DNA from 3 places in the Paenibacillus apis genome. Region 3 is predicted to be linked to each of the others. Evidence: riboswitches for the same ligand, from Rfam matches in the RefSeq annotation. Region 3 holds a riboswitch; each other region holds the start of a gene.
What was found. Region 3 has a riboswitch for cyclic di-GMP ahead of KI362_RS16150 (anti-repressor SinI family protein). Riboswitches for the same ligand answer to the same signal wherever they lie in the genome.
Positions count from the first base shown of each region.

Region 1: linked by a shared signal. The riboswitch ahead of KI362_RS23880 (SDR family oxidoreductase) and the one ahead of KI362_RS16150 (anti-repressor SinI family protein) in region 3 are both predicted to bind cyclic di-GMP.
Region 2: linked by a shared signal. The riboswitch ahead of KI362_RS13520 (pyridoxal phosphate-dependent decarboxylase family protein) and the one ahead of KI362_RS16150 (anti-repressor SinI family protein) in region 3 are both predicted to bind cyclic di-GMP.

Region 1 covers NZ_BORS01000026.1:16,318-26,861, forward strand. Annotated here, with positions in the region: gene KI362_RS23835 (putative polysaccharide biosynthesis protein) at 1-864, shown strand, start outside; gene mazG (nucleoside triphosphate pyrophosphohydrolase) at 961-2,478, shown strand; gene KI362_RS23845 (HU family DNA-binding protein) at 2,641-2,913, shown strand; gene KI362_RS23850 (RNA-binding S4 domain-containing protein) at 2,913-3,194, shown strand; gene yabP (sporulation protein YabP) at 3,334-3,615, shown strand; gene yabQ (spore cortex biosynthesis protein YabQ) at 3,612-4,187, shown strand; gene KI362_RS23865 (FtsB family cell division protein) at 4,206-4,550, shown strand; gene KI362_RS23870 (S1 domain-containing RNA-binding protein) at 4,667-5,149, shown strand; gene spoIIE (stage II sporulation protein E) at 5,567-8,065, shown strand; cyclic di-GMP riboswitch class I at 8,269-8,362, shown strand; gene KI362_RS23880 (SDR family oxidoreductase) at 8,482-10,362, shown strand; gene KI362_RS23885 (vWA domain-containing protein) at 10,516-10,544, shown strand, end outside.
Region 2 covers NZ_BORS01000008.1:200,623-211,166, forward strand. Annotated here, with positions in the region: gene KI362_RS13515 (methyl-accepting chemotaxis protein) at 1-1,460, opposite strand, end outside; gene KI362_RS13520 (pyridoxal phosphate-dependent decarboxylase family protein) at 1,466-3,142, opposite strand; cyclic di-GMP riboswitch class I at 3,224-3,309, opposite strand; gene spo0A (sporulation transcription factor Spo0A) at 3,726-4,526, opposite strand; gene spoIVB (SpoIVB peptidase) at 4,767-6,101, opposite strand; gene recN (DNA repair protein RecN) at 6,250-7,974, opposite strand; gene ahrC (transcriptional regulator AhrC/ArgR) at 8,037-8,486, opposite strand; gene KI362_RS13545 (hypothetical protein) at 8,483-9,088, opposite strand; gene KI362_RS13550 (TlyA family RNA methyltransferase) at 9,118-9,972, opposite strand; gene dxs (1-deoxy-D-xylulose-5-phosphate synthase) at 10,005-10,544, opposite strand, start outside.
Region 3 covers NZ_BORS01000011.1:39,772-50,315, reverse strand. Annotated here, with positions in the region: gene KI362_RS16185 (TrkH family potassium uptake protein) at 1-1,215, opposite strand, end outside; gene KI362_RS16180 (CPBP family intramembrane glutamic endopeptidase) at 1,535-3,217, shown strand; gene uvrC (excinuclease ABC subunit UvrC) at 3,186-5,075, opposite strand; gene trxA (thioredoxin) at 5,218-5,535, opposite strand; gene KI362_RS16165 (YqzM family protein) at 5,729-5,884, shown strand; gene dnaI (primosomal protein DnaI) at 6,035-6,988, opposite strand; gene KI362_RS16155 (DnaD domain protein) at 7,032-8,561, opposite strand; gene KI362_RS16150 (anti-repressor SinI family protein) at 8,776-8,946, opposite strand; cyclic di-GMP riboswitch class I at 8,983-9,065, opposite strand; gene KI362_RS16145 (hypothetical protein) at 9,495-10,376, shown strand; gene sipW (signal peptidase I SipW) at 10,366-10,544, shown strand, end outside.

The DNA of each region.
Region 1 (10,544 bases), on a different contig from region 3:
GCATTGGCGGTCCCGTTAATCAGTCTGGTCGATACGTTCACGCTGCCTCGTCTGCTGGCCTTTCATGGGGATGAGCTTAAAGTAATGACCGCCGTTGGGGTTTATAATCGGGGCATTCCGCTGGTGCAGCTGGTGACCATGCTGGCCACCTCGTTGTCGATGCTGTACATTCCAGTGATGGCGGAGCTGAATGCCAAGGGTGACCAGGAAGGGATCACCCGGCACACCGGTCTGGCGCTCCGCTGGTTCTGGCTGATCGGCTTAGCTGCGTCAGCCGGCCTTGCCGTGCTGGCCGAGCCGATCAATATGATGCTGTACAAGGACAGCATCGGAAGCGCGACCTTCGCCTGGGTCGCCTGGAGCGCCGCTCCCGGCGCGCTGGCCGCCATTACGGCCGCGCTCCTCCAGGGCCTCGGCCAGGTGCGCGCACCGGCCGTTCACCTGCTCGCCGCCGCGGTGCTCAAGGCGGCGCTGAACGTGCTGCTCGTCCCGCAGCACGGCATGACCGGGGCGGCGATCGCAGGCATCGCCGCCTACGGCTGTGCAGCAGCGCTGAACCTCGCGCTGCTGCTCCGGCGCACCGGGCTTCGTCCGCGTCTGGCGGACGTGCTGGTGCGCCCTGCGGCGGCCATCCTGGCGATGATGGCCGCCGTGCTGCTGCTGCGCCTTGCCGCCGCAGCCTCGCTCCCGCCGGGCCGTCTGGCGGCCCTGGCGGAGAGCCTGCTCGGCGTGCTGCTCGGCGCAGCCGTGTTTGCGGCCGCCGCGGTGCGGGCGCGCCTGATCACTGCGGCAGAGCTGGGCGCCCTGCCGCGGTATGGCCCGAAGCTGGTCCAGACGCTTCGGAAGCTGCGGCTGCTTCGCTAGCGCCGGGGCTGTAAATTTTATTCTGAAGCCCTTCTGATGGTATAGTAAATAATGGACAGCATAACAAGCTGCACAATGATGGAGTGTGATGAGATAGTGGGAGCTGTAATTACCGTTGTCGGACTGGGCTCAGGTGATCCGGACAAGCTGACGCTGGGAAGCCTGAAGAGGCTGCAGGACGCGGAGGAGAGATATGTACGCACGAAGGATCATCCTGTCGTCCAGTGGCTGGAGGAGACGGGTGTGGCCTTCACATCCTTCGACGATGTCTACGAAGCCAGTGATGACTTCCCTTCGGTCTATGAGGAGATAACCCGGCGCTTGATATCGCTCGCTGGATCAGCACCGGACGGCCGGGAGATTCTATACGCTGTGCCGGGACATCCGATGGTAGCCGAGGCGACGGTCAAATTGCTAAAGGAGCGCTGCCCGGAGGCCGGAATTCCTCTTGAGATCATCGGCGGGGAAAGCTTCCTGGATGCGGCCTTCACAGCACTCGGCTTCGATCCGATTGAAGGCTTTCAATTGCTGGATGCCTCCTCTCTCACAGGAGCAGATGTGGATTCCCGGAGGCATACGTTGATCGGTCAGGTCTATGACGTATTTACCGCTTCTGATGTCAAGCTGAGTCTGATGGAGAGCTATCCGGATGACTACCCGATTATTGTGGGGCATGCTCTTGGCGTCCAGGGAGCCGAACAGGTGCTGCATGTTCCGTTATATGAGCTGGACCGGGTCGAAGGCTATGGCAATCTCTCACTCGTCTATGTGCCTGCCAGCAGCGACGACCAGCTGCGCATTCGCAGCTTCGAGCGTCTGCACGAGATCGTGGCGATTCTCCGCAGTCCGGGCGGCTGTCCTTGGGACCGGGAGCAGACGCATCAATCCCTTCGCAAGAATCTTATCGAAGAGGCTTATGAGGTTCTGGAGACCATTGACGAGGATGATCCCGATCATATGCGGGAGGAACTCGGTGACTTGCTGCTTCAAGTCATGCTTCATGCGCAGATGGAGGAAGAAAGCGGGATGTTCACCGCTTATGACGTGATCCAGACCTTGAATGAGAAGCTGCTGTACCGTCATCCTCATGTATTCGGGGATAAGAGTGCCAAGGATGCTGAAGCCGCATTGGGCAACTGGGAGGCCATGAAGGCGGAAGAGAAGCGCCGGAAGGGGATTGATCCGGAGCAATTATCTGTGCTAAGCGGAGTGCCGCGCGACCTTCCTGCGTTGATGAAGGCGTACAAGCTTCAGAAGAAGGCAGCCAAGGTGGGCTTCGATTGGGATTCGATGGACGGGATCTGGGCCAAGATCGAGGAGGAAATCTCCGAATTCAGGGCCGCCGTTGAAACCGGATTGGATGCCCAGGAACAGACGCTGGAGCTGGGCGACCTTCTATTCTCCGTAGTCAATGCAGCCCGCCGGATTGGAGCTGATCCGGAGGAAGCCTTGTCCATGACGAATGCGAAATTTGTCAGACGCTTCAGCTATGTGGAAGAACAGCTTCGGGGGGCAGGCAAGCGCCCGGAAGACGCTACGTTGAAGGAAATGGACATCTTGTGGGACCAGGCGAAGGAGCTTGAAAGAGCCGCCAAGGAATACAAAAATCGCTAAAAAACGGCTTTTTTTTGGAAATTTCAAAAAAAAGTTGCCCTTCGGGCAGGATTTTCTGTTTCAAGACAGAATAATCATACAAAGATATCCATACGGCTATGAGCCACAGGGGCTAGGCCGTAAGTATCCATCTATTTCTTTAATTATTGGGAGGCATTATTAATGAACAAAACAGATCTGATCAACAACATTTCCAGCAAAAGCGGTTTGACTAAAAAAGACGTTGAGACCGTATTGAACGGTGTTCTCGGCGAAATCACCGATGCACTTGCAGGTGGCGACAAGGTTCAACTGATCGGTTTCGGAACTTTCGAAACTCGCAAACGTTCCGGTCGTACAGGCCGCAACCCGCAAACAGGTAAAACAATCGAGATTCCTGCTTCGAACGTACCTGCTTTCAAAGCGGGCAACAAGCTTAAAGAAGCTGTAAAATAATGCGTCTTGATAAATTCCTGAAGGTGTCCCGGTTAATTAAGCGGCGTACCGTAGCGAAGGATGTCTCCGAGCAAGGAAGAGTCCTCGTCAACGGGCGTGAATCCAAACCGAGTTCTGCTGTTAAGGTTGGCGATGAGATTACCGTTCAATTCGGCCAAAAGCTGGTTACGGTACGCGTCGAGCGTCTGGCAGAGACCACTCGCAAGGACGAGGCTGCAACCATGTATACCTTGGTCAAGGAAGAGCCGATCTCCAAGGATTCCGGCTTCGACTGGAATTAGGCGGGCGGCATGAGAGCATGTTCCAATGATTTGGGACATGCTCTTTTTTTTATCCGGAATCCGGCAGAACAGGTTCAGCGGCGGTTCTAAAGAAGAAGTCCCTCCCATAAGCTAGTGTTAAGAAGGAGGGGTACATGCCATGGTCGAACAGGGAAAGGGAAAACGTCAGGAGCTGCATTTACTGAACAGGAAGCTGCTGGAAATCTCGGGAGTCCTGAACGTGGAGAGCTTTGACAGCGAGGAATTTTTGCTTCAAACGGAGCTGGGGCATTTAACGATTCGCGGTCATAATTTACATATCAAGAATCTGAATCTGGAGCAAGGCCTTGTCAGCATCGAAGGTCAGGTTAACTCCTTGTCCTATCTGGAGCCGGGCGCTAATCCGTCAGGCAAGGGCTTCCTTGGCAAGCTCTTCCGATGAACCTGCAGACACAATGGTTGACCCTGGTATGGATGCTGGCTTCCGGAACGCTCATGGGGATTGCCTTTGACAGCTACCGCGTAGTATCGGGTCAGCTTCGCTTTCCTCGCTGGAGTGTACATCTGCTCGATTTGTTTTATTGGATGGCCTCCGCGCTGTTTGTGTTCCGGATGCTGTACCATGTGAATCACGGAGAGCTCCGTTTTTATGTGTTTTTAGGACTATTTCTAGGAGTATGGATTCATTTTTTGTTTCTGAGTGTTTTGACCGAGCGTTTTGTGGTAAATTTAATTCGTATAGTCCAGAGGATATATAGATTTAGTGTCAGACTGATTTATTTGATCCTCGTTGTTCCGATCAAGTGGCTTTGGAAGGGTTTTAGACTCTTGCTCGGATTTCTCTGGATTCTAATCATTTTTCTGGGAAGAGTTACGCTGTTCCCAATTTGGAAACTGCTTGCCTGGGCTTTCCGTCCTATCTTAAATGCGCTGCATATACCGGACAGGCTTCGCATGTCAAGGGAATATGTGGTAAAATTATGGAGACAATGGCGTGGCAAGGATCAAGAGTGAATAAAGGAGGTGGGCCCGGTGAGGGAGAACACGACAGTCAATTCCAAGAAACAAGCTCCCGTTAAGTCAGCCGGCGCTCGTCGACGTATCCGTTTGTGGATGACCTTTATGGCGCTCTTTATCGGTTGGGCAGGCTATACTTATATGGATCAATCCGGCGAGATTGGCGTCAAAGCCAGTCAATTAGCGGAACGGATGACGGTAAAATCAGAAAATGAACAAGTGCTTGTTCAATTAAAATATGAGCTTAACCGGCTCAAGGACCCCGAATATATCGGCCAGATAGCAATGAAGAAATATGGACTTTATAAACCTGGTGAAATTCCGGTGCGAATCTCCGGACAAAATGGGGGAAATGATTGACTCCAAGCGGGATATACGGCTGTTGACCTTGTTTCAGTCATTATGTATAATCAAATCACCGCAGTCATGATTTCGTGGCCTTGCTGTATATTTTTAAGGGAGGATCATTTTATTTTATGTCAATAGAAGTGGGCACCAAGTTAGAGGGAAAAGTGACAGGCATCACGCATTTCGGAGCATTTGTGGATCTGTCAGGAGGTGTCACGGGTCTCGTTCATATTTCAGAGATCGCTGACAATTACGTAAAGGATGTCAATGATCATCTGAAGATTGGCGATATGGTTACGGTGAAGGTAATCAATGTCGACAAGGACGGCAAGATCGGACTTTCCATTAAGCAAGCCGTTGATAAGCCGGTAGAGGCTAGACCGCCTCGTGCGCCGCGCAGCGACCGTCCAAGTGGTGGTGGCCGTGATGGTGACCGTCCGGGTGGAGGATTTAACCGGGATCGCGGAGGACGTCCTTTCAAGCCGCAAGCGAACAAAGCTTCTTTTGAAGATAAAGTTTCCCGTTTCCTTAAGGACAGCGAGGAACGTATCTCGTCGTTGAAGAAGAACACGGAAGGCAAACGCGGAGGACGCGGAGCCAAACGCATGTAAATTCATGATAAAGAACTACCGCAGGCAGTTATGCCTGCGGTTTTTTGCGTGCTTCGCGACATCAACAAGCTATAATTTTCACATAAAAACTTATTTTGTCGTCTTCTTGCCGGAGCCGACAGGTTCCAACGCAATCCATGGTAATCCACAAGGAATATGACAAGCAAACGGGCTTTCCTATCCAAGTGTTATTACGAACATAAGCACGCTTCGTATCGTGCAGCTGTATGAGAGGCATGGGTTCGCGATGTTTCGTAGCCCGCTCTCAATTTGTCGGAAATTTCTAAGGCTTGTACTCCGGCAAATGACAAACTTTCCGCCTGACCGCTCCTATAATGGGACATACCTTACTAAAAGTGCATGTTCAAAGATGATTTTTTGAACAACCTTTAAAAACGTAAAAGGCGGTGCCAGGAGATGGACAAATGGAATGTCATCCCGTTCCCCGGGTTGAAGAAGGCGAAAGAGCAGGCAGGAGCGTTTTACTGGAACAAGTGGAGGCAGATCCCGGTTATAAACAAGCTCAGCCGGCTGTTTGCTGCAAACAAATGGAACGGCTTGTTCCTCTTGATGAGCTTCCTGCTCGGCAAGGCGACGATCCTGGACGAGCTGTCTCCCTTTGCTATTGCTTTTTTTGCAGTCATGATGTTTATGCGGCGCGATATCGCTGTAATGACGGGAGCAGTTATGACGGTCGGCGCTATGGCTGTCTCCGGTCATCACGCTACCGTGATTGCGGCGGAGCTGCTTGTATTTTACTTAATTCATCGCGGCATGGAGTCCTTTGAAAGGGCCGAGGTATCTTATGCTCCGATGATGGTATTTACAAGCGCCTTTCTTGTGCTTCTGTTTGAGGCGGTAATCGGCCCTTCGTTATCATGGTATGCCCTGATGATTACAGTGATGGATTCGGTACTCAGCTTTGTACTCGCCTTGGTCTTCATTCAGGCCATTCCGGTCTTTACGTATCGAAAGCGCAATCACCAGCTGCGAACGGAGGAGATCATTTGCCTCGTGATCTTGTTGGCGTCAGTGATGACCGGATCGGTCGGGTGGGAAATATCCGGACTCTCCCTTGAGCATATGCTGACTCGTTATTTGATTCTGTTGTTCGCCATGGTGGGCGGAGCAACGCTGGGGGCTTCAGTAGGGGTTATTACCGGCTTGATTTTAAGTCTGGCTGATACCGCAGCACTCTATCAAATGAGTCTTTTGGCTTTCTCCGGAATGCTTGCGGGAATGCTGCGCGAGGGCAGGAAGTGGGCTGTCGGTCTGGGGATGCTGTTAGGCTCCTCGATTCTGTCGATCTATCTGAACGGGCCTGATGAAGTGATGGCCTCGACCTGGGAGACCTGTGTCGCGGTGCTGTTCTTTATGGTGACACCGAAGAGTGTGATCAGTTCTATCGCCAAGTACATTCCCGGAACCCAGGATCATACGAAAAGCCAGCATGAGTATGCCAAGCGGATGCGGGAGGTTACGGCCGGCCGGGTTACTCAATTTTCAGAGGTCTTCAAGCAGCTGTCGCGCAGCTTCGGCCAGATGGCCAGCTCGGGTGAGATCGCCAAGCGCAGCGAAGAGGTCGACCATTTTATGACGGCGGTTACCGAGGGTGCTTGTTCCACCTGCTTCCGTAGAAAAACCTGCTGGGACGGGAATTTCTATCAAACTTATAAGCTTATGACGGAGATGATGTCGGCGGTGGAGGAAAACCCCGGCATTACCAAAGAGCAGCTGCCTGCCAGATGGAACCGATTGTGCACCAAGAGCGAGCAGGTGCTCGGTGTCATGAAGCGTGAATACAGCTTGTATGAACATGATATGCACTGGAAACGGCAAATATACGATAGCCGTTTGCTTGTCGCGGAGCAATTATCAGGAGTATCGCAGGTCATGGAGGATCTGGCCAAGGAGATTCAACGCGAAGGGCAAGCGATGTACAAGCAAGAGGAGCAGATTCGGGAGGCGCTGGAGAAGATGGGGCTTTCCATTCATAGCATCGATATCGTGAATCTGGATCACGGAAATGTTGAAATCGAGATTGTCCATGCCTATACCCGGGGATTCGATGAATGCCGCAAAATGATCGCCCCCTTGCTTTCGGATATTTTGGAGGAGCACATTGCTGTCATAGGCGAGACGATGCATGGAGGCAGGGAGGGTCTAGCCACCGTAACGTTTGGATCAGCCAAATCCTATGAGATCACGACCGGTGTAGCGGGTACGGCGAAGGGTGGAGATCTGCTGTCCGGCGATAGCGTCAGTACGGTTGAACTGGGCAACGGAACTTACGCGGTAGCGCTCAGTGACGGGATGGGAAATGGCGAGCGGGCCAGACAGGAGAGCAGCACGGCCTTGAGCATTCTTGAGCAGTTGCTCCAGTCTGGAATGGACGAGACACTCGCGATCAAGTCCGTTAATTCGGTTCTGATGCTTCGTTCCCCGGATGAAATCTATGCTACGGTCGATATGGCGCTGATTGACGAATACTCGGCCCGGACTACTTTTCTGAAAATAGGCTCGTCTCCCAGCTTTATTAAACGAGGGCAGGAGGTCATTCCGGTCATGGCCAGCAATCTGCCGATAGGGATTGTACAGGAAATCGAGATTGACTTGGTAACCGTACAGCTGTATCCCGGCGATACGCTGGTGATGATGACGGACGGCATCTATGATGCTCCCGGATACGCCGTGAATAAAGAGCTGTGGATCAAGCGCCTCATTCAGGAGATTCAATCGGAGGATCCCCAAGAGATTGCCGATTGCTTGTTGGAGGCTGTGATCCGTTATCAGAGTAATGTGATTCAGGATGATATGACGGTAGCGGTAGCTCGAATTGATCATTATTTACCGCAATGGTCCACGTTGCATATTCCGGGTGTTACCCGTCTGGAGCGTCCAAGAACTGTAAGTTAGGTACATGGTTGAGGGTATTGCAAGGTGATAGGTCGAATGGCACAGGAAATATGTAGCTAAAATAGGGAAAATTTCATAGATTTCATGACATAAACATGTTAAAATTAATTTTGTTAATTTGAAGGAAAGTAAAATTACTCATATAATTGCATATTTATTAGTGCGAGTTCAAAAAAACCGGCTTTTCAGCACCTTTTTGAACAACCTCTATTCGGCAAAACTATCGAAAGGTAGTGACGCAAAGCTATAGGGACTACTTCCTCCAATCTGTAGAGGAAATGTCAGCCAGTTGCCCATATTTCTTTGGTAACCTATAGTGCAGCAGTCTGTGCATTTTAATAGGTTGCTTTTTTTTGTCTATTCACAGATCAATTCTACAAAGAAACAGGAGTGAAGTTGAAGTGGGTATCTTATTGATGGATCGGATCATTCGGGATTATTGGCTGTATGATTTGCAACCCCCGATGTCCGGGCTGGATTTGTACACGGATTACCCTCGAGATGATTCCAGAAGGGATATGCAGCAAATCCAATATCCGCTTGAACTCGATCAAACATATCTTTCCAGAGAATTAAAGACGTTTGACAGCAGACTCTGGATGCTCGCTTGTTACTATATATTTTTGTACCGAATGAGCGGCAAAGCATGGCGGATTGTCGGTGTAAAGCATGAGAAGGGTTATGTCCTTCCTCTGCGAATCCGGTGCGATGCCTCGATGAGCTTCATGGAATTGTACCAGTCGCTGCTTAATAAGCAAGAGGCGCTAGATTTTGCGGCCCTTCCACTGGAGGAAATTGAAGAAGCGGTTGGCTGCACCGGATTGGTCCATACGATCTTCGGCAGGGACCACACCTGCCAGTCCAGTTGTCTGAACTGGGATGTGGAGCCCCTGAATGGAGGAGAGTGGACGCTGCAGGTTTCTTATCGGAAGCAGCTCTTCAAGCCGAGCACCATCCACAGATTTGCTTCCTTTTTCGGATGTATTGTCAAGGCCGCAATGTATGATTCCAGGGTAACTATTGGAGCGATCCCGTTAGTCATCGAAGAAGAGATGGAATGTAAGGGGCAGGTTCAGCGGGTCAGAAACTCGGAAGCTCAAATGATCGGGCTGACAGAGAACCCCGCTGAATTCGGCAGTCCGGTGATGCGCAAAAGAGCGGCAAGCTGCAAACAGAAATATATCCTGCTGACCGGGGCAACGGGTTATCTGGGCGCTTCGGTATTGCGTGAGTTGCTCAGAACTACCCAGGCCAAGATTTATTGCCTTGTCCGATCTGAAGAAGACGATGATCCGTATGCAAGAATTGCAAGGGTTATGATGCAGTTTTTCGGCGCAGATATCATATCGGAGCTGCTCGGGAGAGTGATTGCCGTCAAGGGAGATTTGGAACGGCCGCAGCTGGGCTTGAACAGCTGTCTGACGGAGCGTGTGTCGATGCGGATCGATTCCATGATCATTTGCGGCATTCAGGAGTGCTATGCGGATGATCCCGAGTATTACAACCGGGTGAATGTTACTAGCACAGAGCATCTGCTATCCTGGGCTCGCGGAAGAAATGTCCGGGTTCACTACCTGTCCTCGATGGGTGTGCCCGAAGGGTTGGCGGAACGAGAATTGACTACAGGTATGCATGAAGCGGGCCAGACCAAGAGCACAAAGCTGGACCATCCTTATTATGACAGCCAGCTTCGGGCAGAGCGCATGTTAATTGAAGCTTGCGAGCAGGAGGAAATCGCTGTTACGATTTATCGGCTCGGCCACTTATCGGGGGATGCCGAGACGGGCGCATTTCCGCAAAACGTGAATAACAGCCTCCTGTACAGAATGCTGCGAATGATTATTGTACAGGGCAAGGCCCCGGAGCTTGATCATCTGTTGGATCTGACTCCGGTAAGCTATGCGGCTCGGGCCATTACTGCTTTGGCTATGCGGCGGGACACGGCGGGCCATCTGTTTCACCTGTGTAATCCGGTTCAGATATCGATGATAGAACTCGTAGAAAGCTTGAGAAGCTGCGGATATCCTATTGAGGTGCTGTCTGATTCCGATTACGAGAGCTGGCTGCTAGAGTGCAGTCAGGTAGACAGCTCTCATCAATGGGGCGGAGATTTACTGCACTTTGAATGGGAGGAGCTTCGCCGTGAGCCTTTCCGGTACAGCTGTATACATACGCAGGAGTTTCTGGAAGAGAGCAAGGTAGAATGCCCTGTGCCAAATGCGAATTACCTAAGACTCATGATCAAGTATGGCGTGGATGCAGGGTACTTCCCTGTAAGCAAATTGTACAAAAGTTAACTTTATCAGCTTACGCTGAGGCAACGTCTTCTTACAGTTCATGGATCGTTTTAATTGTCCTACTGTTTGCTTCGACCCGTTTGAAATGTCTACGAAATGGAAATGATAGAAAAGAGAATTATAGAGTCATTTCAAATGAAGGCGGGGATTGCAATGAAGCAAATTATGCTGATTACGGATGG
Region 2 (10,544 bases), on a different contig from region 3:
ATCTCATGAATCCATGTCTGCCCTTGCTCTACCGCATGGTAGCCTTGGGCGATGCTAGAGAGTACAGACTGGCTGTCCTGCTGCGTGCTGCTGATTAGCTCGGTAATCGAATTCGCCGCATCCGAGGATTGCTCCGCCAGCTTCTTGACCTCTCCTGCAACGACTGCAAAGCCCTTGCCATACTCGCCGACATGCGCTGCTTCAATAGATGCATTCAGCGCAAGCAAATTGGTTTGTCCTGCAATGTTTGTAATCAGCGTAATAATCTCTCCAATCTCCTTGGAGCGCAAATCAAGCTGAACAGCCGCATCTTGTGAGTGCTGCATTTCCTGCTGGATAACATTCATTTGATTCAACGTCTTCTCTACAAGATCCTGACCGTCCTGCGAATGCGAGCTTACCTCGTAGGCCATTTCCTGCATATTCTTGACTTCGTCGGTTACCTTGGCCAGATCTGCATTTACTTCAACGATAGAAGAAGTACTCTCCGTAATAGATACCACAACCTCGGACACGCCTTCATTCATACTATTCATTGAAGAAGCCACCTGCTGCGAGCTTGCCCCCATTTCATCGGCCGATTGGTACAGCTTTCCACTTGTTGTCGAGAAGATCTTCGAGGAAGCCGAAACTTTCCGAATCAATGATTCCAGATTGCGACGCATCAGTTCAAACGTATTTGCCAATTGCCCAATTTCGTCTGTGCGCTTAAGCACAAGCTCCTCCGTGAGATCCCCACCCGCTACCTTCTCCGTTGCGCGAACAAGCAGGGCAATCGGGCGGGTTATGCTTCGGCTGATCACATAAGCCACTGCTGCGCCAACCACGACAACCCCGAGCACAATGAAAGCGGTCGTCCAGAAAATAAATGTTCTGGTTTCCGGAACGATGGATGCATCAATGTCGATACCGGCGATTCCTAATGCTTGTCCATTCCGATCCTTTAAAGGAAGGAAAACAGACTTATGCGTGCCATACTCATCCTTATAAATCGTGCTGTAGGTTCTCGTCTGGTTCTCAATCGCACTTTTCATTTCGTCAGTAAAGGCATAATCAGTCCCGTAATCATCATCCACACCCGTCAGAACAACGATTTGCTCTTTGCCCGTATTGTTGCTAAGAATATAGACATTCTCCAAAGCATCCGTCTCAAGGATCCGTTGCAGTTCAGCTTTGATTTTGATATAGCTGTCGCTAGTTAACCCATCTATATCCTCGACATGCTCTGGAATCGAATCCAGATAAGTGCCGATAGACTGGATACTGCTTGCAAGTCTTAGGTCAAACTGTCCTTCAAGCTTGCTGGTCAATCTGTTGCTGATTTGATACTCGGTCACTGAGAAAACCGCACATATAAGGATTATTAATCCGATCATGCTGCTCATCATCTTAAGTGAAATACGGCTATTCAACCAGCCAAATACTGATTTTTTTGAAGTTAAAGAAGCTTGTTGTCCCACCTTGTCTACCTCCCGATTGTGTGTAGGTTATCAGCGTGTAATTGAAATACCTTATCGATATTCTGTTTGAGATATTGAACAATCTCCTGCACGTGAGCGACTTCCGTATAAGGAGAAATCACAAAAATTTTCGAGGCGTAAAGAGTCGAACTGCTTCCTTCACGTGTCTGCACCACCAGATGCTTTTTCGTGTCTCCAAAAAAGATTCGATCGCGCTGATTGCCCAACACCTCGAATAACTGCTCATTAAAACGATTCGTCCGTTCAATATCGGCCAACGAGCAAGCACCGGACAACTCGGCTTGAAAGCCATTTTGTCCATCCGGATAAATACGGAACAGCGTCACAATGCCCGGATTATCATCATTCACAATGACCGCTTGAGGCACGTCCCGGCGCAACGCCTCGCGAAACGCCAGATTGACTTCCACAAACTGAGCAAGCAGACACTGGTAGCCCTTCACTCCAAATGCGAGAAGCGCACTATAAATACTGATCGAGCTTGCCATACGAGAGCATTCAAGGGTATAGCCTGTATGATATTCGCCATATCCACGATGGCCGACGTAAGGCGTCTCTTCTTCCGCCAGATCAATTAAACGCAGATCGTCAGCATGCTTGACCAGGAATAAACTGGTCAGGTAAGGGGTTTGTCCAAGCTTTTGGAAATCGAAGCAGAGCGAATCCGCCAGAGATAAATGCTTCATTTTACCCTGAATTCGCTGCAACGCATCCAGTACATGGGGCTTAAACTCCAACGGATTAGCAGTAAAATCATATTCACGAAAGAATGCAAAAAAACCGCCAAGCGCAGAATCTGCATGAATATGCGGCCGCTGAAGCCCATGCTTGGCCGCAATCTCCGAGGCCGTATAAAGGATCTGCTCCACATCGTCAATACCCATGGCATCTGTTGTCCCGGTTGTTGCCACAATGTAGATTGGAACACCGCCATTCGCGATGACCTGCTCCATCTTTCGACGAAGGTCTTCAACATCCATAGCGCTATCAGGAGTAGTCCGCACCTTGATCAAGCGATCGCTGCCAAGGCCTGTTGCCTCCATTGATTTGAACAGACTGTAGTGAGCCGATTCCGAGCAGAATGTATAAAAATGTCCAGGGACACCTTTGCGCGGAGCATCTGGGGCAAACTTGGCGATAGCCAGTCTCAATCCCGTGAAGATCGCCCCCTGTCCTCCCCATGTGGTGTAGCCCCCGCTTTGAGCGGCATCATAGCCAACAAGCTTGGACATCATGCTGATCACCCGAACCTCGGCTTCAGCTCCGGCTGGACCGTAAACATCCCAAAGATTGTTGCCATTTACCAGAAACGCTGCAATCATACCGAGAATACCCGGAACGCTTGCCATAGGCAAAATATTCGTCAGAAAATACTTTGAATGATACGGATGGTTATGTAGAAGGTTTAACAACCGTTCGTTGACCTCTTCTTGCTTCATACTATCGTCTGGTATCGTGCTCGTCTGAATCAAATCCTTGTAGAACGTATCGGAGCGCTGCTTTTCTCCAAGCAGATTCACCCCTTCAGGGTTTTTAAGACGATCCACACCTGCAACTAACTGCTCAATAAGCTGTAAAAATCGTTGCCTTTCTTCCTTGTTTCCATTTTCACTTGGGAAAAAAGTTTGAACCGAATTCTTGCTGTAGTCATCATCTGGCACTCTCCATTCTCCTCTCAATCTATGAAGTAAACAAAAAAAATAGTGAATAATGGAACTTGCGCCCATTCTTCACCAATTACTACCTGCAACTGGCTGACTTATCCTTACCGGATTTAGTCCCTATAGCTTTGCGTCCCTACTTTTCAATAGGTTTGCCGAATTATTAAATTATCATAGAAATAGTCAATTTATCATAAATTGATAAATTTCAACAGGAGAACCGTTTTAAATTATAGTACACTATCCTGAATCTTACAATACTCATTTACATAGCATGTTAGGTAATAAGGCTCCCCTGCCTATCAATCGAAACAATTCACAGAAATTATTATCTGCGAATTCGACGGTTCTCATCTAAAACCAGCCTTTCTGCCTACAGATTGGCATGTATGGCTGTTCTGTGAATTTTTATAAAGGATATCTGAACCAGGTCCTAAGACCAATAGAAGTTGAAGAACACAAACGAGGACGAAATAAAATGTCACGAAAAAAGCCCCCTCACTGGTAAAATTTCTCGACCAATAAAGGAGCTTGATTCATTTACATTCCACTATTCCTTGTCCCCAGAAGAGTCCTTACCCTTTCACGATACCTTATGCTCGATTCTCAGCTTGTCAGCGACCATTGCGATGAACTCGCTGTTAGTTGGCTTGGACTTACTGATGTTGATCGTATAGCCGAACAGATGACTAATCGAGTCGATGTTGCCGCGTGTCCAGGCCACCTCAATGGCATGGCGAATGGCGCGTTCCACACGGGAAGGCGTTGTCTTGAATTTCTCGGCAATCGCCGGATAAAGTGTTTTCGTAATTGCTCCCAGTATTTCAATATTGTTATACACCATGGTGATTGCTTCTCGAAGATATTGGTAGCCTTTAATATGGGCAGGAACACCGATTTCATGAATGATGGATGTAATATTGGCGTCCAGATTTTTACCCTTGCCCAGAGGTACTACGTTGGATTTCGCAAATGAGGTCTGAGTTGTGCTCACACTTGACTGGACTCCCACAAGCTGGCGAATACGGTTAGCCAACACTTCCATGTCAAATGGCTTAAGGATGTAATACGATGCCCCGAGCTGCACAGCACGCTGTGTAATGTTCTCCTGCCCAAAAGCCGTCAGCATAATAATCTTCGGCTGAGGGTTCAGGTTCAGATCACGCAGGCGCTCCAATACACCAAGCCCGTCCAGGTGAGGCATAATAATGTCCAGAATTAGTACGTCCGGAACCTTTGAAGCATTGTTGATCATCTCCAGAACTTCTTCACCATTGTATGCAATTCCTGAGACGATCATATCGTCCTGCCCCGAAATATATTCCGCGAGCAAATTTGTGAATTCACGGTTATCATCCGCCAACAACACTTCAATTTTCTGCACTGACTTTCTGCCTCCTTAAGTAATTAAATAAGATTTTATCTTTTCTCTTCCAGAATAAGGTTTCGACATGCAGAAGTAAATTCCTTCTGTCGAAAATTATTTTTCTTTATTTTTTTAGTCCATTAGGATATAATTACATATTTATCTACATATTGCGATTCCTTTCCATTTATTTCGACAGATTCCCCTGAACTCGGCCCATTTACTATTATCGGCGGGCAACAAAAAATCTTAAGGCGATTATCCCGCCTTAAGATTTTGTTCTCCGTTCTTGGAGCTCCCCTGGATGATTCCCGCATCCTGCAGCATCCACTCAATGAAGCAGCCATAGCCTGATTTAGGATCATTGACGAACACATGAGTTACAGCTCCAATTAGCTTCCCGTTCTGGATAATGGGGCTTCCGCTCATGCCTTGAACAATCCCTCCGGTCTTCTCAATAAGTCTGGAGTCCGTGATCCGCAAGACGATCCCTTTCGTCTGAGGGGCGTTCTGCTTGGATACGTGAACGATTTCGACCTTATAGCGCTCAACCCGCTGACCCTCCACGACGGTAAGAATTTCCGCAGGACCTTCCTTGATCTCATCCGAAAATGCTACCGGAATCGATTCTTGATATACACTATGCTCGGGATTTTGAGTCATTTTCCCAAAAATGCCGAAATGCGTGTTTCGTTCGATCGTTCCTAAGGTTTTACCTTCCCTAATGAAATGAGCGCGTTTCTCTCCTGGCTCTCCGCTTTCACTCTTTGCAATCGAAGTAACGCTTGACTGTAGAATTTGGCCGCTGCCGACGACGATCGGAGTCTGAGTGTTCATATCCGTGATGACATGTCCCAATGCTCCATATACGCCTTGATCCGGGGCATAGAACGTCAGTGTACCTACCCCTGCGGCGGAGTCGCGAATATAAAGTCCTAGCCTCCAAGCCCCGTCCTGTTTGTCATAAGCAGGTCGTATTGATGCTTGAATCTTCTGGCCTGCGCGCGTTAGTGTTACCTTGATTGGCTTCTTGTTCTTTCCCGCTTCTCCCGCAATTTGGGCAACGTCCTTAACTTCCTTAAGCGAAACCCCATTTAAATGTGTTATCAGATCTCCGACTTGAATCCCCGCTTCTTCTCCTGGCGAGGATTTTTGATTGTTGTCACCGATGACTTGATGATGACCAACGACCAGAATGCCTGCCGACTTTACCTTCACACCGATCGTCTGTCCACCGGGAATCACCTTCAAATCCGGAATCACATTGACTTTTACCGTCTTCAGGGGAATTTGACCGAATAATTTCATATTCAACTTGGCTACACCGCTCTGAAGCGGGGACAGCTCTAACGGGCTTCCGATCGAGACGCTCGTCGTCTCCGCACTGCCATTCAATCTTACTACATCCGGCCGGTCCACACTGACACTTGCCTGCACCGGCAAGGCGACATTGAGTTGCCTGGCGTGCCCTTGCAGCAAATTAAGCTCATCCGGAAAAGGCGATAGTCGGCCTTCGGCAACCGATGTACCGATAAGACTGATAATGAATGCAGTTAAAAGGCCAAGCAATCTGATCCTGAGGTTCGGGTTCAATGGCTGTCACACTCCCTTGGCTTCTTTCGCTTGACGAAAAGTGGTCGCCAATTGCGTACCTATAAGATACCCCGGGTCAGGTCATTTATTACTGTCAATCATTGTTCCCGCAGTCAAATAAACATTTTCAAAAAGGAAGCGTCTTCCATTACAGCAGCTCTTTTTGAGCCCTGGCGAGGTTCAGCATTTCATGTGCATGATGGGTCGTCTTCTCCGTAATCTCGACTCCTCCAAGCATCCGTGCAAGCTCGCGCACCCTGCCATCCTCATTTAACTCCTCTACTCGCGTCATCGTTCGATCTCCGTCAACGACCTTCTCGATCAAGTATTGGCCATCCGCCATACAGGCAACCTGCGGCAGATGGGTAATCGAGAATACCTGACAAGAACGGGATAACCGAAACAGCTTGTCCGCGATGGATTGAGCAGCACGACCGCTGACACCCGTATCCACCTCATCAAAAATAAGCACGGGCACATCGTCATGTCTTGCAAAAATACTCTTCAGCGCAAGCATAATCCGAGAGAGCTCACCGCCGGAAGCAATCTTGCTTAGCGGCCGAAGCGGCTCTCCCGGGTTCGGAGAGATCAAAAATTCAGCCGTATCCATTCCCTGCTTGCCCGGGCGTACTTTGCGCCCTTCCCATTCCACTCCATGAGGATCCTCATGAAGTCCAAGCTTGACCTGAATGGAGGTGCGCCCCATTTGCAGCTCCTTCAATTCATGCTCGATCTGTTCAGCAAGCTCTCGTGCTTTAAGCTGCCGGACCTTACTCAGCTCCGCAGCCTCCTTCAACAATTGCTTCAGGAGCTGCTCGCGCTGTGCTTGAAGCTTCTCCAACAGCTCATCCTTATTCTCCAGTGTATCCGTCTCACGGCGAATTTTATCGTAGTATTCAAGGATCCCTTCAATGGAATCCCCGTATTTTCTCCGCATGGTAGAAATCAGATCCAGTCTGTCCTCCACTTCTTCCAGCCGTTCAGGATTAAATTCGATCTGCTCCCGGTAGGAACGAAGACCGAACGCGGCGTCCTCCAACTGGTAATAAGCGGTCTGCAGCTGCTCCAAAAGCGGTTCCATGGACGTCCGGTCGAAGGAGGACACCTCATTCAACCGGGAGATCGCTTTGGCTACTGCTTCAAGTCCTTGGGATCCATACAGCAGGTCATAAGCTTGAGAGACGGAGTCCATCATTTTCTCGCTATGTGATAGTTTGAGCTTTTCCTGGGATAACCATTCATCTTCTCCCGCTTTTAATTTTGCGGAAGCAATTTCCTCCAGCTGGAACCGATACAAATCGAGCATTTGCAGAGCCTGCTGGTTCGTTCCGCGAAGCTCGTTCCATTCTTTATTAATCTTAATAAAAGCAGCATAAGCCGCCTGATATTCAGCCTTGCGCGGACCGATCAGCTCGGCGCCATAAGCATCAAGTAGGTCCAGATGTCTCTCCGGCCGGAGCAGTGTCTGATGTTCATGCTGACCATGAATATTGATCAGTGCTTCACCAACCTCACGCAGCATTGACAGATTGACTAATTGCCCGTTAATCCTTGCCGTGCTTTTGCCATGAATACCGATCTCCCGCCGAATAATCAAGGATTCCTCCGGATCAGCGGAGATCCCGAATTCCGCAAGCGCTTGCCAGGATCGATGCCCTTGGGGCAGATCAAAGGCAGCCTCAATCTCGGCCCGTTCACATCCATAACGGATCAAGTCGGCAGAGCCCCTTCCTCCCGCAATAAGCCCAAGTGCATCAATAATAATGGATTTACCTGCACCGGTCTCCCCGGTCAGCACATGAAATCCGGAATGAAAGGTAATATCCACAGCTTCCACTACCGCCAAATTCCGGATAGACAAATGGACTAGCATAGAACACGACAGCTCCCTTCAGCAGCAGAGAAAATGAAAAGAAAATAAATCAAAGGCACATCTTAAGAGATGAAGCCCATGATTTGATCAATAATATAGTTACTGTAATCCTCGTTACGGCAAATCATTAAAATGGTATCATCGCCGCAAATCGTCCCCAGTAAATCCGGCCATTCCATATTATCAAACAATACGGCTACGGAATTAGCCGTACCTGGAAGACATTTGACCACAACCAAGTTGCCTGTATGATCAATCCCGACAAAGCTGTCCACCAGTGCGCGTTGCAGCTTCTGAACCGGGTTATAGCGCTGAGCTGTCGGCAGGGAATACTTGTACGTTCCGCTGTCCGTCGGCACCTTGATCAGCATCAGTTCCTTGATGTCCCGAGACACCGTTGCCTGGGTAACCTGAAAACCGGCACGACGAAGCTCTTCCACCAATTCATCCTGAGTTTCAATTTCCCGGTTTGTAATAATCTCTCGAATCTTAATATGTCTTTGACCCTTCATTTCGTCCTCCATAAGCCTTCTTCGGCTAGTTGTTGTTCGGATACGTCTTCATCTTCGTCAGTCGTTAAGGTGATTTCCTTCAAAAGGTTCTGTTCCGCATCGACATACAATACGCCGGCACACTCGGGATACATCAGCAGAAACGGCAGAAAATCTCTGCGGATCCCGCTTCCCGTCCATTCTACCGGCATCCGTTCCCTTGCGGTTCTCACCAGATAGAATTCCCCGTCTTTAGCTGCGATATAGTCAATAAATAACCTGCTGTGCAGCTTCCGGTCATCCACCTGGAAGGCAAGGGGAATCTTCAGCTTGTCGCTGAGCACTTCAAAGCCGGCCTGCTCCAGCAAATCGACTGCCGGGTGCTCCAGAATCTGGTCATTCAACTCAAGCCCGATTCCTGACTTTAGCCCGAACGGTCTGCGTACCCAGGTACGGAAGGTGCGGTAACCGATATACACAAAGAACGCGGCAATTAGAACCATTAAAAAGCCGTCAAAGCTGCTCCCCAATTCAATCACCTCACGTTCATTATTCGACGAATTGATAATAATTCCTGTCTGAACAACAGTGAACGAAAGATATAAACTTATTATAGGGAACATTTGTTCTGATTTCAATATGTAAAAACCCGTCATTTCGACGGGTTCGATTGAAATTTCTGATTCGCTTCCTCGACTGCTTTCCGCGAGATCTCTGTAATCCATCCGGAATAATCCTGCTTGGTCTCAGGAGAATCGGTATCCGGGCTCAGTCGCAAATGGGCCAAAAATTCGATATTTCCCTCTCCGCCGGTAATCGGCGAAAAGGTGAGTCCCTCCAAGGTAAAGCCGAGCGAGACCGCTTCATTCAGAACCGTCTCCAGCACCTCCTGGTGCACCTTCGGATCGCGGACAACACCGGACTTTCCCACCTTCTCCCGCCCCGCCTCAAACTGCGGCTTGATCAATGCGGCGATATCTGCCGGCCGCTGCAGCAGCTCAAGCAGTGGCGGAAGAATCATTTTCAATGAAATAAAGGACACATCTATACTGGCAAAATCCGGTGCAGGTCCGTCCAATTCCGCAGTCGTCATATAACGGAAATTTATTCTTTCCTTGACATTCACGCGCGGATCATTGCGAAGCGACCAGTCCAGCTGATTGTAACCGACATCAATCGCATAGACGTAACTGGCGCCGTGCTGCAGCGCACAGTCCGTGAAGCCGCCTGTAGATGCACCGATATCAAGCATGACGCGTCCCTTCAGCTCAATGTCAAACTGCTTCAGCGCCTTTTCCAGCTTCAGGCCGCCGCGGCTGACATAAGGATGAACAGCCCCTTTCACCGTAATCGGAACATCGCGCGGCACCTTCATGCCAGGCTTCTCAATACGCTCCGAGCCGCTGAGGACGAGTCCGGCCATAATCGCGGCCTTTGCCTTCTCCCTGCTTTCGAAAAAGCCCTGCTCCACTAGCAAGACGTCGATTCGTTCTTTAGGTATCGACAATGCAATTCTCCTGACTTTCATAATTATAAATATTACAGCTTGTTTGCCAGCCCAAACGAATGAGCGGCAGACCGATGCTGTTTGACTTCTTCAACAATCGCCTCTGAGGTCAGACCCACTTCCTCAAGCTGCTCCTTGATACTGCCATGCTCAATAAATCGGTCAGGAACCCCCATCAATGAAATATCCAGTCCTGACAGCCCCTGTGCCGCATAGAACTCCAGCACCGCACTGCCGAGACTTCCCGCGACAGAAGCCTCTTCAATAATTACCAGATGCTGTCCGCGATGAGCAAGCCCAAGCAGCATGTTCTCATCAAGCGGCTTGAGGAACCGCGCATTGACGACCGCAGCCTGAATACCATCCCGCTTCAACAGCTCAGCAGCCTCTTCTGCAACCTGCACCATAGGTCCCGCAGCGATCAGCACCGGTCCATCCGTATCATGCAACAGCTCCCAGCTGCCAATCGGCAACGAACGAAGCTCCGGGTCCAGCTCCACTCCAGGGACATTGATCCGCGGATAGCGGAAAGCAATCGGACCCTCATTATAATCAAGCGCCGTCTTCATCAT
Region 3 (10,544 bases):
GGCGGTCGACAGATCACCTGTAATCCCCATCGACAGCCCCACAGTTCCGAAGGCGGAGGTCGTCTCGAACAGAATGCTCAGAAAAGAGGTGCCACGCTCCGTTGTCGACAGGATCAGCGCAACACTGATAACCAGGAACAAAGCCAGCATCGTGATCGTTACCGCCTTGAAGATGCGCTCCTGAGCAAGCCGGTATCGGAACAGAACCAGTTCGCTGCGCCCCCGGATCATCGAGACCACCGCACCAAGCAGGATCATAAAGGTGGTTGTCTTGATCCCGCCGCCCGTTGAGCTTGGTGAAGCCCCAATAAACATCAGGATCAGGATGAAGAATTGGGTGGCCTGCCGAAGGGAACTAATATCCAGTGTGTGCGCACCCGCTGTTCTCGGAGCCACCGATTGGAAGAAGGCGCTCCACAGTTTTCCGCTCCAATCCAGCGAGCCTAGTGTATGCTTATTGGTAAATTCAAAGACCAGAATGACCAAGGCCCCGGATATAATCAAAAGACCTGACATGGTCAGAACCACTTTCGAGTGCAGTGTGAGTCTCCGCCGATTTCGATAATCTGCCAGGTCTGAGAGCACAATAAAGCCCAGACCGCCCGTAACAATTAAAAACATTGTAATCAGGTTGACCGCCGGATCGGCAGTATACATCATCATACTGCGGTAATTGCCGAACAGGTCAAACCCCGAGTTGTTGAACAAGGACACAGCATGGAAGACTCCAAAGTACAATGCCCTCCCGAAGGGCATATCGAAGGCAAAACGGATCGCATACAGCACAGCCGCAGCACTTTCGATCGCCAAGGCATAGAATAGGACCCGCCGGATCAGCCGGACGATTCCCTCCATGGAGCCCTGATTCATCGCCTCTTGCAGCAGAAGCCGTTCTTTGAGCGAGATTTTTCGTTTGAATACCAGGGCAATCAAGGTCGCCATCGTCATAAAGCCCAGTCCTCCGACTTGAATCAGCAGCATGATAACTACCTGTCCAAACCATGAGAAGGAGGTTCCCGTATCTACGACCTCAAGCCCGGTCGCAGTGGTAGCCGAGACCGAGGTGAAGAAAGCATCTATGAACGGCAGGAACTCTCCATTATTATTGGATACCGGAAGCATCAACACTACGGCTCCGAATAAAATAATGAGAGCAAAGCCGAGCACGATCACCTGTGGCGGAGAAAAGTTAACCCACTTTATACGCAAGCCCATTCACCTCATTACATTTTGCCAAAAGAAAAAGCACTGGAAATCCAATGCAAATGGATTATAAGCTTTATTCCCCTCCACCACAATGATTTGTATCTTCAGAAAAGTCTGAAAATCCTTTGAATTAGGTTAAATGAGGGGATATTTCTTCACCTTTCTAAGCCTGGCTGTCATTTGCCCCGTTTATGATCACTTTTCGCTAATATATGAATTGATCTGGCGCGGCTTCCTAACCTTATGTTATCTTTACTGTGACATTCTAAACCGAAACTCATGCATCAATACCGGTTTTACTACAAAATACTGAAAAAGGAGTTATCACATGAATTCTGAAGTCCGTAAGGTCCAACCGCGAAGGCTTGGGCTTAAAACACTCTGGATCATGGCTGCGGTCGGGCTGGTATTATTCGTGGTTCTGCAGATTCTTCCTACTTCGCCTGAAGAGGCCAAGCAAGTCGAGCTGGCGGCCAAGATCATAACCAAGCAGGAGGCGGCGGAAGCAGCGGCGGAATTTGCTGGCTCGGCATTGGGATTACAGGTCCAATCAGATACAGGTCTGGTTGTCTATGATACGGATTCCAATCTTTACGGCTACCTTACCCGTGATTCATTATTAGAGCCTTACTTAAATGAATATGAGGCACAGTTCCCTTATGACAAATTCCAGGTTCGATTTGATCTGGTCGCCGAAGCTTACGAAACCCTGGCAGTGGATGTGCATATGACATCAGGGAAGGTTGTTGGCTTTGAGTTGCTATCCTCTCTGTTCAGTATGATGCCAGCAGAAGAGGATGTAGCCGACTGGGAGGGGGTAAAGGCTCAGGTTACTCCGATGCTGGAGGCTGTAGGCTACTCCGCTGACCAGCAATGGGTAGTACAGGAGATTCCCGGAGGGTTCCTGCTCTCTGATCCACAGCAGCAAATTGGAGAGGCCTATCCTGAAATTGAGGTTTTCCTGGATCAACACATCGTTACCGGCATCCACAAGGGATTCGCCCTTCCGGACAGCTTTACAAATTATGTAAAGAAGCAACAGACCCTGGCTAACTGGATGACCTATCTCGGATATGCGCTTCTGACCTTTGTACTCGGTATTCTTGCCATCGTCTACAGCGCATTAACAAAAGCGCATACCTCCTTCAAGAGAGGCATCGTATTGGCTTCCGTTTATTTTGTGCTTTCCATGGGCTCTGCGCTGAATATGCTTCCTTACTTTGAAAAAGAAGGCATGACCGGTGAGCTCTTGGCTTTCGCGCTCGTATTCCAGGGCGTAATCACCCTCGTGCTAGCTGCTTCGGTCTACTTCTCCCTGGTAGGAGGAGATGGCCTCTGGCGTCAGCAAGGAACGATTCTATGGTCCCGTTCCCGGGAAACCGGATATGGGCGCCATGTTCTTCGCTCCGTTTCGGAGGGATACGCTTGGGCGTTGATCATTATGGGCGTCCAATCCGCCCTCTTCTTCCTTCTTGAGAAGACGATTCACACCTGGTCAACGACGGATGCTTCCCAATCGACTTACAATATGCTGTATCCGGCACTGCTGCCGGCACTGGCATGGGTAGCCGGAATCGGGGAGGAAGCCGTGTATCGGCTATTCGGGATTCCCATGCTGAAGAAGATGTTCAAGAGCACGATCGCAGCGAGCATCATTACTACACTGATCTGGGCTTTTGGCCATACGCTCTATCCGATCTACCCTGTCATTTCACGTCCCATTGAATTGCTGTTTATCGGCTTGATCTTCAGTTATATCTTCCTGAGACATGGCTTCATTACGGCTGTATTCGCGCACGTGATCTTCGACAGCCTGCTCATGTCGATCAGCATTATATTCATGGGCGGAACCCTTAATATTGTATCAGGCCTGTTCTTTATCGTGCTGCCATTACTTGTCGCTTACCTGATCTACTTGTTCAATCCTTCCGGCAAGGAAAGGCCGCCGGTCTTGAAGAAAAAAGAAGAGGAGCCGCTGTTTACGACTCCTCATCTCGGAGGGCATTTATAATTTCATTCGCTAGCTTGTCACCAATGGAAAGGGGCCGGAAGTCTTCGACTGAGGCCTCTTTTATTTTTTTGAGGGAGCCGAAATGCTTCAAGAGCAGCTTCCGCCGCTTCTCACCGATTCCCGGAATGGAATCCAGCTTGGAGACTACCATGGATTTCCCTCGCAATTCTCGGTGGAACGAGATCGCATAACGGTGAACCTCATCCTGAATCCGCTGCAGCAGATAAAACTCCTGGCTGTCTCTTGGAAGGGAAACCGGCTGGGGAGGATCTCCCACCATCAGCTGGGCCGTCCGGTGCTTGGCATCCTTGACAAGTCCGCCTACCGGGATGAACAAGCCCAGTTCATTCTCCAGCACATCTATCGCTGCCGAAATCTGTCCCTTGCCTCCATCGACGACAATCATATCCGGACGAGGCAGATTTTCCTTCAGCACCCGTTCATACCGGCGCCGGATCACCTCGCGCATCGTCTCATAATCATCCGGACCTTGTACCGTTCGAACCTTGTATTTCCGATACTCCTTCTTCGCGGGCTTGCCGTCGATAAAGACAACCATCGCCGATACCGGATTGGCTCCCTGAATATTGGAATTATCGAATGCCTCAATCCGTGAAAGACGCTCCAGGCCGATGGCCGCGCCAAGATTCTGGGCAGCGCCGCTGGTCCGCACCTCATCCCGCTCAATCAGGCGGAATTTCTCTTCCAGGGCTACCCGCGCATTGTCCTCGGCCATCTTCACCATTTGGCGCTTCAACCCCCGCTGCGGGAGCAGGGTCTTGACACCGAGCCACTCGGTCAGCGCATTTGCTCCGCTTACGGCACCCAGCGTCTCCGGCGCTTCTTCATTCACAGCATTAGTCTCGGTCTGCAGGCTCTCCGCAGACTCCTGAGACTCGGCTGTCCCATCCGTCACATTGGATTCATCAGCTGTGCCGGGAAGCAGAATCTCCTTCGGCAAGGCCGGATTATCACTGTAATATTGTGTGACGAACGACAGGAAGTCGCTATATGGCTCGCCGAAGAACGGAAATACAGAGGCATGACGCTCGATCATTTTCCCCTGGCGCATATAGAGAATTTGCACGCACATCCAGCCCTTGTCCACCGCATAGCCGAATACGTCCCGATCCTTGGCGTCTGCGGTAGTAATCTTCTGCTTCTCCATCAGGGCATCAATATTCATAATCTGGTCCCGAAGCTCCTTGGCCCGCTCAAAGTTCAGTTCCTCCGCGGCCTCATGCATCTTCCGCTGGAGCTCCTTCTTGATCTCCTCATGCCCGCCGCTAAGAAATGAGCTGATCTCCTGAATCATCTGATCGTAGACCTCATTTCCGACCTCCTTCTCGCAAGGCGCCAGGCATTGGCCGATATGATAATACAGGCAGACCTCCTTCGGCATCACATTGCACTTGCGCAGCGGATACATGCGGTCAAGCAGCTTTTTGGTCTGCTGGGCCGCGTAGGCATTGGGATAAGGCCCGAAATATTTGGCCTTGTCCTTCAGCACCCGGCGTGTAACCTCCAGCCGCGGATGGCGTTCATTCGTAATTTTAATATAAGGAAATGTCTTGTCGTCCTTAAGCAAGACATTGTATTTAGGATGATGGGTCTTGATTAAATTGCATTCAAGAATAAGGGCTTCCATATTGCTGCCGGTAACAATATATTCAAAATCCCGAATATCCGATACCAGCCGCTGTGTTTTTCCGTCATGGCTGCCGGTAAAATAAGATCTTACCCGGTTCTTCAGGATCTTGGCTTTTCCGACATAAATAATGGTTCCATCCCGGTTCTTCATCAGGTAACAACCTGGAAGATCAGGAAGCAATGCGAGCTTATGGCGGATTCCCTCCATCGCCTTCTCCTTTTCCCGCTCCTCCTCCAGATGTGGGTTCAAGCAGACAACCTCCTTTCAAGGCAAACGATTCCCCGACTTACGCAAAAACGCCCCCGGGACAAGCCGGAGGCGGTAGACCAAGCCCGATCGAGACTCAATCTTATTGATGCTTAGCGATCAGATTCTTGAGCGAATCCTTGGAGTTCAAACCGACGATCTTGTCGACCGGCTGTCCGTCCTTGAACAGGATCAGCGTCGGGATGCTCATCACACCGAAGCGAGAGGCAGATTCCGGATTCTCGTCCACATTCAACTTAGCAATCTTTACGGAGTCCCCCAGATCACCGGACAAATCCTCAAGAATTGGAGCAATCATTTTGCAAGGGCCGCACCATGGAGCCCAAAAGTCAACCAGGACTGTGCCTTGGCTTTCTACTTCATTATTAAAAGTTTGGTCAGATACATTAACAATTGCCATCGGTAATTACCCTCCTTATCAACGCGTGTTGACCATTATACCACATTTATTCCACAAATGAAAAACTCCAATCGGAAAGCCTTCTTTACAAAGTTCTTCATGGGTGGTTATACTATTATTAACCCAAATTCGGTTTGTCAATGATTTATTATATTGACAAAAGCGAATTTGATCATCTAGGAGGTCTGCCGCAATGGATGCCAATCCTCATGTTAATGATCCCAGAGAGCATATCAACGAAGAACCGCGCAATGACTTTTTTGACTTGATGAACGGCTTCTTCGGCATGTTTACCTTCATGGCCGTCATCTTCTTCGGCATGGTCATCATCAAGTTCATTGCCGGATAACCCAGTGACTGTCTCTACACTGAACAGGCTGCCCCTTTAGGAACGGACTTATCGGTTCGCAAAGGGGCAGCCTGTTCCCTGTTCACCTATAAATGCGAGTACAAAAAGTCGGCTTTTTTAGCACCGGGAAGGCTGTGAGAGCCTACTTCACTATCTCTGTCCGCGCTTGTTCGTGCCATTGACCGAGACCACTTCCACAAACGGGGCAATCCGATCCATCAGCCGCTGCCCTTTATGAGCTTCCTCCCCATCTTTGCTGGTGAAGCTCAGATGCTTCTCCAATGCATCCAGGGAATAATTTGAGGTATAAAAGGTAGGCTTGCGGTTCATCCGGTAGTTCAGAATCGAGCCCATCACATGATCCCGAACCCAAGGGCTCAGATTCTCCGCTCCGATATCATCAAAGATAAGCAAGTCCGCCTGCTTCATCATTTCGGTCGTATCCTTAAGCTTCTGGCTATCCTGAAGCATCGACTTGAGATCCTCCACAAACTCAGGCATATAGACGATCACACCGGAGTAGCCCTCTTTGGCCAACTCATGCAGCAGATAGCACATCAGGAAGGTCTTCCCTGTACCAAAATGCCCCTCCAGATACAACCCTCTCGGTTGAAGCCCGGAGGCCTTTGTCTCATTAATATATCTGAACACCTGGCTCACGGCCGGTACTCTAGCCCCGTCCTTGGACAAAATTTCAACCTCGTCATATCCTTGCTGCAAAGCACGCTCATCAATGTAAAAGCTGTGAATCCGTTTCTTCACGCTGGATTCATGCTCAAATTGCAATTGCTTCTGGCAAGGAATCTGGCGGTCGACCACCTGCGGCCCAAGACCGTGGTCTTCCACGGTAATCTTGGTATAATGCCCTTGAAAATCATTGGGACACTGCTCCAGTCCCGGACAGTTCGCACAGTGACGACTATCGTTAATATAGTGATACAGCTTCGCCATGTCCCGGATCAGCTGCGCTTCCTCTAATTCCGGATGGCGCTCACGCAATTCGCGAACCAGCGGGTCATTCATCAGTCTAGTCGTCAGTTCCTCCGATCTGCGTCGAAGCTGCGGATTCTGTAATTGAGTTATCAACTCTCCCAGCGACTCCATCTATGATCACCACCTCTCTAACGGAGAACGGCATCCGTTCCCGTTACCTCTTCTTATGGGCCTTCATCTGCTCGGCCATTTTTAACAGCTCCGCATACTCTTCCTCCGATACGCTTTGCGGAGACTGGCCGGTTTGTTCCACGATTGGAATCTCAGGCTTTGCTTTGGCGTTCCTGGAAGCATAGCTTCTCGAACGGTTGTCCCGAGACTTGTCCTGCTGCGTCGAGAGCTTGTCCTTCAGACTTGCCTGATCCCGAATATATTGCACAGCCTTCTCATAGCTGTCGACTTGCTTCATCAGCATATTTGAGGCGATAGCATCAATAAAGTTGCGGTTAATCCGCTGCTCCTTCCCGGAGGTAAGCAGGGTCATCAAATAGTGGATCAGAACGTTAATGACTTCATCCGGCAGCTTGTAGTTCAGATCGATTTTCTCAAATATATCGAGCAGATTATCCGGCACCGAGCCCGGAAAGAACGTCTTTAGCAGCCGCGTGTAAGGCTCGTTCCTCAGCATCATGTTGTATTGATGTGCATCGCATTTGGATTGGAACTGCAATGGCACCTCGACATAAAATTCCATCTGCACCGCAATCTCTTCCGGATGACCCGCCGGTGTCTGACCGGCTTCACTCTCCGCATGGACAGCCGCAGCCTTCGCGTAGGCAATCTCCCTGCCTTCCTTCCGGCGCTTACCTTGGCGGAAATGAAGATTAGCCTTGTGCTGAAGCTCGTCCAGGATCAGCCCGCCTGCAGGATCGAAGACGTCATCCTCATCCAGTAGCCGGCACACATCCTGCACGTTCAGCTCATATTTGCGGGCCACATAGTTGAGAATCCCCATTCCTTCCGGATCAAAGCGAAGCTTCTCGACAAAGGTCCGATTTATCGAATCCCGGGGATAGCGGATAATAATATCGGCGTAGTTAATCTTGCCTTCCTCATCCAGGCCGGCCTTCAAGGCAGGCTGTCTGGCAATCGCCGTCTCTGCGATAGCCTGCTCCAGTTCATGATCGATCGAATGAGCATTCAGTTCAAAAATCTCATAAAAAGGCAGTGAAATATTTTCCTTATTATAGGTAAGTCCGTACATGTCCCCCGGCTCGACACAGAAAAAGCGTTCCTGCAAGGACAGCACAGCAAACTTCCCAATCCTGTCCCTCAACAGAAGCGTCAAATGCTGGGTCCGGAAAAATTCCCCTGGCGATAAAGGAGCTTGCAGCTCATATTCGTACAAATAATCATCACTGTCCGGAATATACAGACGACTGGTCTGCATCAGTCCGACCGCCTCCAGCTTGGAAGCTTGCTGCACCAGCACACTTCTCCCCCGTTCTCCGGGCTCCAAGCCAAGGGTCAAGAACAAGTTTCTCTGCTGCTCAATGGCCGAATAGCCGATTTGATCAATCGGAACCTGTTCCGCCAGCAACCGGTAAAGAGCCACAGCTACAGCGCCAACCATGGGCTGATAGATGAGGCTCAGCATTTTATCATCCACAGGACTAAGAGAGAAGTCGCGGTATACGCAATATCTGTGGTTTTCGGTAAAATGCAGCATGTTGTTGATGCGCACGGCTTAATCTCTCCCTCTCCTCATCGTTCCTTCAAGACCTTCTCTATTCTATCATAAAACCATTTCTTCCGAATTGCTAAAACTCTGCAAAAAGCGCCAATTTCTCTCCTTGCCCGCCATATTAAAACCTTATGCTTCTATTTTTATATGCAAAAAAAAGAACGGAGCCAAACCATTCCGCGGCAGCCCCGTTATATTCATTGAGTTAGAGTTATCAAGCAAGATTGCGTATAGCCGCCTCTCCCGCGCTCGCATGCCTTAAAAACTGTCGCACCTCCTCTACGGAGAGCCCGGCATCCCTTGCCATCAAGAGCAGATGGATCCATTCTAGTTCACTTTCCTCCAGCACATTTCTATCCATACTCATCCGGGCAGACTTCTCCAACATAACCTCCTCCTAAAAGATGATTATTCATGTCCACCAGGCAGTCCAGCCATCCTGAAAAGCTTCCCGGATCTGAGACTTTGCGCCCCTGCCTTTCGGCAGGTTTACCTTTTACTGGTTCCTTTCCATCCGCTTTATGTAAGACCCTCTTGGCAATAACCACATTATAAAGACTGCCAATCAAAAAGTATGTCACAGCATGAACGTTGTCTGATTAAAAAGACTCTGTTTTTTTCGTCGATCATGTCGCATTTAGGATGCAGTTGTCTATTTCAAGACAAACACATGTTATAACAAACAATCAGGAGAAATATTCAGTATACTCAGGAAAATGAAAGATATCTGGCTATTTAATATGTATTTCTGTCTTATACAGCTCAAATCCAGGGTTTTCAATCCTTCCTAAATTCGTTATATTGAACTCGCAAGTCGTTCTTTATTAAGAACGATACGAAGAACAATAGACTTTGTAGAAAGAAGGGCCTCTTTTGCGAAGAAGCAGAAGTGTCAGAATCCAGAAAAAAAGAAAGCTGAAGCGTCAAAAGACGATGAGCGCTATCCTTCAATCCAGTCTGCTGATCTCTTCTCTTCTTGCCTACTCCACCAAACAAATAGGCACCACCTACGGAGAATTCAACAGCACTCAGGCTACGGAGGGGAATTTCCAGACCTGCCGCGTCTTCCCTGGCAAAATTGAAGAGTTGCTCTCAAGTGTAACCGATCATCTTGAACTAGCGGCTGTACATAAAGTAAGGATTGCTCCGGTCACCGTCACATGGCAGGTCTACGGAAATTCATCCGCCGCTTATGAATCGGAGCCGACACCTCCTTCAGTGACGGACAGCGTATATGGTGAAGGATCCGGTGACTCTTCTCCGTCTGTAACCGACGATGTCTACACAGGCGGCGGAGAAGATTACACGGACAGTTGGGAGTTGCAGATCTCGGAGCTTACGAGCCAGCTTCAAGCGCTTCAACTGCAATTCGATGCCAATCAATTAGCCATGAACCTCATCACCAGCGAGGTCACGGAAGGAGGCCGGCAGCTGCAGGAACTGCTCTTGATTTTGGAGGAGCTTCATTCCAATTGCGTCGAGATTGCCAATATCGGGCTGCTGGATGAACTCTCCCGGGTAAGCAGACAAGAGCTTTTATCTTTATCCATGCAGCAGCAGATCGACGCAGCGGTTTTCTATTTACGGAGAGTATCACAATCCGGCCTTCTGGCGGAAGCTGACCCGTCCGGCCAAATGAGTCCCATTGCCTTTATGAAGCCGGAAGCCCTTGGAGAGCCCTTAAACCGAACGGCCTTCCAACAATATATAGAGCTGCAGGCTTCCATAGAAGAAGCGATGTCCGGACTTAAGCATTCGATTTCGTATTGGGGACAGAACTCAGGGGATATAGAGGTGAAAAGCGATGAAGCTTAGACGCGTAATCAGCCATACATTTACTTTCATGATGGTCGTGCTATTTATTGCGGTGTTCGGTTCCTTCATCACATCGAAGATATCGGGAGGAGAACCCGGATTTTATGGCTACCAGGTGAAGAGTGTACTATCCGGTTCGATGGAGCCTGGCATTAAGACCGGATCCAT